Linked DNA regions of Mangrovibacterium diazotrophicum. The protein of the gene in region 1 interacts with the protein of each later gene in a pairwise test. Links are inferred from orthologs where the notes say so. Each region holds a gene or a part of one and is shown in the gene's direction. Other genes may lie near its edges.

Region 1 (3,083 bases):
CAATAATAACTAATAACTCGTTAAAACCAAAAAAATCGGATTTTTTTTAAATACCTTCAAATCCGCGCTCTCAGTACATTCAATACAAAATTAGAAACAATCAAAAAAAATAAAAGTTCGTTCATGTAGCGAAACAGACATTTCGCCCTTAAAAACATCTCATTCATAAAAATATGGGCAAGTTCTTCACGTTTAATTCTAGTAATGATTAATTTCGGCACTGAACAATACCTACTAGGAACTGGTTTAGATGATCGAACCGTACCCAAATTATAACTAACATAACTCGGTAACCACATGAGGCAGCTTAAGATAACGAAACAGGTAACGAATAGAGAAACCTTATCGCTGGATAAGTATCTCCACGAGATCGGTAAAGTAGAACTTCTTAGCGCTGAAAAAGAAGTTGAATTGGCCAAAAAAATCAGAAAAGGCGACCGTCGTGCCTTGGAAGAATTAATCAAGGCAAATCTACGTTTTGTCGTCTCTGTTTCTAAACAATATCAAAATCAAGGATTAAGTCTACCCGACCTTATTAATGAAGGCAATTTAGGCCTGATAAAAGCCGCACAGCGTTTTGATGAAACGCGCGGTTTCAAATTTATTTCCTACGCTGTTTGGTGGATTCGCCAATCGATTCTGCAGGCCTTGGCTGAGCAAGCTCGTATTGTCAGATTACCTTTGAATAAGATCGGATCAATCAATAAAATTAACCGGACATTCTCGAAGCTCGAACAGGAGTTCCAGCGTGAGCCGACCCCGGAAGAAGTAGCAGGCATTCTGGAAACGTCATCAGATATGGTGGAAGAAGCGATCAAGGTATCGAATCACCACGTATCGATGGATGCGCCGTTGCGCGACGAAGACGACAATAGTCTTTACGACGTCATGCTGAATGACGAATCGCCAAGTCCGGACAGTGGCCTGATCACAAATTCACTCCGAAAAGAGATCGAACGTACGCTTTCAACCCTGGGGGAACGCGAAGCCGAAATTCTGAAGCACTACTTCGGGCTGAATGGCTACCGGCAACACACCTTGGAGGAAATCGGTGACATCTTCAATTTAACTCGGGAACGGGTGCGCCAGATCAAAGAAAAATCGATCAAAAAATTAAAAAACAATTACCGGAACCGCTTGTTAAAAGCATATCTTGGACAGTAGAACCGAATTTCGATTCTACTTTTTTTATCAATTGATCTAAAAACTTACTTTTGGGTCAAAATTCCTTTTTATGTCGAAAAGATTAGTTGCTCCTTCTATTTTATCTGCAGACTTCAACCGCTTGGGTGAGGATATTGAAATGATTAACCAAAGTGATGCCGACTACATTCACTGCGATGTGATGGACGGCGTTTTTGTACCCAACATTTCATTCGGTATCCCGATCATTCAGCATGTGAAAAAAGTGGCCACAAAGCCACTTGATGTGCACCTCATGATCGTCAATCCCGACCAGTACATCGAGACTTTCAAAGCTGCAGGAGCATCAATCCTTACCGTACATTACGAGGCTTGCACGCACCTCCACCGCACCATCGGCAACATCAAAGCCAACGGTATGAAAGCCAGTGTCTGCCTCAATCCGCACACTCCGGTTCACCTCCTGGAAGATATTATTGGCGATCTGGATATGGTTCTGTTGATGTCGGTAAACCCCGGTTTTGGTGGCCAAAAATTTATTGAGAACACTTACGACAAAGTGCGCAAACTGAAAAAGATGATCGAAGCTAAGAATCCGGATTGTTTGATTGAAGTTGACGGGGGCGTTAATTTTGAAACGGGCAAAAAATTGATTGAGGCTGGTGTTGACGTTTTGGTTGCAGGAAGCTTTGTTTTTGGCTCAGACGACCCTATCGATACGATCGGTAAGCTCAAACTAGTGTAAAACAAGCGAGCTTCTCTTTTCGGTTGTGTGGCAATCTTTGGCAACCGATAAGCCTTTTAGGCTGCAGGCTGTTGTACATCCGCCGCACTGTCCACTTTCCGGACGTTTCTTCGGCACTGCGATAAACAGTCGCTCAAACGCTTTCAGAAAGCGAAAACCGGCAAAACCGACCGCAATCGCGATAATCGTGTATGTAATTAATTCCTGAATCATACAATCACTTTAAATGCATTTCCCAACGGATTGTTCACTCGCTAACTGAAGAACCAGCGTCCTACGATTACGGTAAGGTAAGCCATCCCCCACGCCAGCAGCGTTGTGTAAACCATAGTAAATACCGCCCAGAAGACTTTTCCCGATTCATTTCGAATGGTTGCAATAACGCCGATACACGGGAAATAAACCAATACAAAAATCAGAAAGGCCAAGGCAACCGGCAATGTAATTACAGATTGTCCTTTGAGGTCGCCGCTTCGGTACTTTTCCATTTTCAATTTATCGCCAAGCGAAACAGTGCTGTCGTCATCTACCTGGTACAATACACCCAAAGTGCTGACAACAATTTCTTTTGCGGGCAAGCCTGCCACCAAAGCAATACTCATTTTCCAATCGAAACCAAGTGGTTTCATCACCGGCTCGACGAACTGACCAATTTGGCCTAAATAGGAATTCTGAAGCCGGACTGATTCCTGTTCAACCCGCAGCTGGTGAATCGCTCCTTGTGTGTCGGCTGTCCCATCTGCTTCCAGTTGTGCAATTTGGGTACCGATGGCATCAGATTGAACGCTTTGTCGAGGGAAATAACCAAGTGCCCAGACAATGACAACGCCAATCAAAATCACGCCGGCGATTTTGCGCAGATACTGGTAACTTTTGTCCCACATGTGTACCACAATATTCCGAAAAGTAGGAATACGATACGGTGGCAATTCCAAAACAAACGGCGTTTCCTTATTTCTGAAAATCGTTTTATTGAAAATCTGCGCCATCAAAAAGGCGATAATAATTCCCGCAAAATAAATTCCACCCAAAACCAAGGCAGGAGATCCGGGGAAGAACGCCGAAATGAACAGTACATAAACGGGCAAGCGCGCACTGCACGACATGAAGGGAATAATCAGCATCGTCAAAAGCCGATCGCCCGGATTACGCAAGGTTCGGGTTGCCATAATTGCCGGCACATTACATCCAAATC
Region 2 (3,269 bases), on another replicon or contig:
TGATTTCGGGATCGCCTACACGTTCCAGTGGCACCAGAAGTGTCGTAATTTTTGTGGCCTGGATTTGTCGGAAGGTCGTCAGCATTTTGTGAGCGATTTCACAAGCTTCGTTTCGATTGTTCGCATCGAGCTGTTGTTTGAATGAACTGGCGTTCTGCTCAGCTGATTCAACGAACATTTTCAAAAGCTTGGCTTGATCCGATTTTTCCGGTCCTGCAAAAGCAAGCAGTTGGTCGATTGAATATTGCATATTGTTCCTTCCTTTTTGTCAAATTGATAGTCTCATGGGCAATGTTCCGGATAAAACTGTCGCTTTCGTTATTTTTTCACCCGGTTTCAGCAGCGGTTTCTTACACTTGTTCAACCGCGGTTTTTGCTAAAAAGCACATAAGCTTAAAAAACGATTATTTTGCTGTGTAAATATTTGTTAAATAATTAGTTAGCTGCTTGTTTTCTTCCGATTATACAAAACCTAAACTTCCAAAATGAAGTAGATAAACAATGAGAAACTAATTTACAAACTTTAAATGGGACGTTATGAAAGGTAATACGAGCTTATTAAAAATTTACATTTCGGCTTCCGACATGATCGGCAAAAATTTGTTGTACGAAGAAATTGTTCGGGAAGCCCGCGATTTTGGATTGGGCGGTGCCACTGTCTTCCGCGGTATCTTGTCGTTTGGCGCCAGTCACTCTGTTCACAGCGTTAAAATGGTCTTCCCAACGAACCAGGTTCCGGTAGCGATTGAAGTTGTGGATGAGGAATCAAAAATTGAAGCGTTCGCCGCTAAAGTGAAAACCCTGCTCGACAAGTCGGAAAAGGGCGCTTTGGTGACAATTCAACATCTTGAAGTATTGGAATATAGACGGGGCAAAAAGTACAACGAGTTTGCCAACTTTTAAAGTGGATTTTGGTTCATGAATTCGGGTTAAATTAAAGTTATTCCTTAGCGACCGACTCAAGGAAAATGTAGGGGATTTATTATATTTGTTGCGGCTTTTAAAAAAGCTGACTTTAATCAGTCTTATAAGGTTATATATTAAGTTTAATTCAAAACCATAAATCATGTTAATTAGTAACGTTGTTGGTAGAGAAATCCTTGATTCTCGCGGAAATCCAACTGTAGAAGTTGAAATCACTTTGGAATGCGGCGCTATTGGTTTAGCAGCTGTACCATCTGGTGCATCAACAGGTGAAAACGAAGCCCTTGAATTGCGTGATGGCGACAAAGGCCGTTACCTTGGAAAAGGTGTTTTGAAAGCTGTTGAGAACGTAAACACAGTGATTGCGAAAGAAATCATTGGTATGGACGCCTCTAACCAAGTTGCTTTGGATGCCGCTTTGTTGGCTCTGGATGGAACTAAAACAAAATCTAAATTGGGTGCAAACGCTATGTTAGGTGTTTCATTGGCTGCTGCTAAAGCTGCTGCTAATGCACTTGGTTTGCCTTTATATCGTTACATCGGTGGAGCAAACGCAAAAACTTTGCCTGTTCCTATGATGAACATCATTAACGGTGGTTCTCACTCTGATGCTCCTATTGCATTCCAGGAATTCATGATTCGCCCAATCGGCGCTCCATCATTCCGTGAAGGTCTGCGTATGGGTGCTGAAGTATTCCACAGCTTGAAAAAAGTATTGCACAAACGCGGTTTAAGTACTGCTGTAGGTGACGAAGGTGGTTTCGCTCCTGCATTGGACGGTACTGAAGACGCTTTGAACTCAATCATCGAAGCAATCAAAAACGCTGGTTACAAACCAGGTCGCAAAGAAGACGGTGGTGATGTTTCTATCGCTTTGGACTGTGCTGCTTCTGAATTCTATGCTGATGGTATCTACGACTACAGCAAATTCGAAGGACCAAACGGTGCAAAACGTTCTTCTGAAGAACAAGCTGCTTTCTTGGCAGAATTGGTTGAAAAATTCCCGATCGACTCTATCGAAGACGGTATGGACGAAGGCGACTGGGATGGTTGGGTTGCTTTGACTAAAATCTTGGGTGACAAGTGCCAGTTGGTTGGTGACGACTTGTTCGTAACTAATGTTGAATACCTGAAAAACGGTATCGAATTGGGTGCTGCTAACTCAATCCTGATCAAAGTAAACCAAATCGGTACTTTGACTGAAACTTTGGACGCTATCGAGATGGCTCACCGCGCTGGTTATACTTCAGTAACTTCTCACCGTTCAGGTGAAACTGAAGATTCAACGATCGCTGACATCGCTGTAGCTACAAACTCAGGTCAAATCAAAACAGGTTCATTGAGCCGTTCTGACCGTATGGCTAAATACAACCAATTACTTCGTATCGAAGAACAATTGGGTGCTTCAGCTATCTACGGATACAAAAAAGTATACAAGAAGTAATTCTGAATACACGATAAATTTGAAAAGCCGCTTCCGAAAGGAAAGCGGCTTTTTGTTTTGTTGGGAGTTTGAAAGCCAGTCGTTCAAAATCCTCCGATTGTAAAAAAGAGGTGGATTAATAAAAATTTACAATTTACAGGTAGGGAGAAAGGCCGTTTTGAAAGGATAAAATCGAACAGCTCGATGTTCGAAACAGAAAATTTCAAAACAGATATCATGAAACAATCTAATTTCATTGTGCCTTGCTTGCTCGCTGCTGTTTTGCTCTTTGCATCCTGCCAGGAGAACGAAGTGTCGGAAGAAGTGGAGGACACAACCCCGACGAGGACGGTGCTGGCCTACATGGTGGCCGATAACAGCCTGAACTCATACGCAGTCATGGATCTTGAAGAAATGGAAGAAGGCTATGCGAGTGTTGACGATCCGGAACATTCCAATTTGCTGGTTTACCTCGACGATTACAGCACACCGCGGCTTTTGCAGATCACACAGGAGAAAGGAGTGGTCGTTGTCGACACCATCGAAACTTATACGGAAGTGAATTCGCTGAGTGTTGACAACATGAAGTCGATTATTAGTGATGCGCTGGAACAGTTTGAAGCCGATAGCTATGGCCTGGTGTTGTGGTCGCATGGCGACGGCTGGTTACCAACCACTGCCGAAACAGAAGCGGTTACCCGTGCTTTTGGCGAAGATTTAGGAAACAACAGTAATTCGCAAAACAGTGACCAAATGAGCATCGCCGATTTGAAGGATGCGCTGAAGGGAATTGCCAACTTTGAGTATATTCTGTTTGATGCCTGCGAAATGCAGGGAGTGGAGGTTGCTTATGAACTGAAAGATTGTGCCAACTACATTGTGGCTTCACCCAATGAAGTCTCTGCTTACGGAGGTGCCTACG

Evidence for each region.
Region 2: the proteins of rpe (region 1) and eno interact in binary tests that used the Escherichia coli proteins (3 or more experiments, as listed by UniProt). The link is inferred for Mangrovibacterium diazotrophicum from one-to-one orthologs.

Annotation. Positions count from the first base shown.
Region 1 is NZ_RAPN01000002.1:243,858-246,940, forward strand. What follows is about bases 311-3,061. They hold rpe (ribulose-phosphate 3-epimerase), read left to right. Parts: upstream 311-1,234; coding sequence 1,235-1,888; downstream 1,889-3,061. Other genes in these bases: BC643_RS17160 (sigma-70 family RNA polymerase sigma factor), read left to right, coding at 311-1,164; BC643_RS17170 (hypothetical protein), read right to left, coding at 1,880-2,101; feoB (ferrous iron transport protein B), read right to left, coding at 2,143-3,061. Also shown: more of BC643_RS17160, read left to right, coding at 298-310; more of feoB, read right to left, coding at 3,062-3,083. UniProt on the Escherichia coli protein: Catalyzes the reversible epimerization of D-ribulose 5-phosphate to D-xylulose 5-phosphate.
Region 2 is NZ_RAPN01000003.1:228,843-232,111, forward strand. What follows is about bases 281-3,217. They hold eno (phosphopyruvate hydratase), read left to right. Parts: upstream 281-1,066; coding sequence 1,067-2,368; downstream 2,369-3,217. Other genes in these bases: BC643_RS19150 (DUF190 domain-containing protein), read left to right, coding at 538-903; BC643_RS19160 (clostripain-related cysteine peptidase), read left to right, coding at 2,585-3,217. Also shown: BC643_RS19145 (Hpt domain-containing protein), read right to left, coding at 1-250; more of BC643_RS19160, read left to right, coding at 3,218-3,269. UniProt on the Escherichia coli protein: Catalyzes the reversible conversion of 2-phosphoglycerate (2-PG) into phosphoenolpyruvate (PEP). It is essential for the degradation of carbohydrates via glycolysis.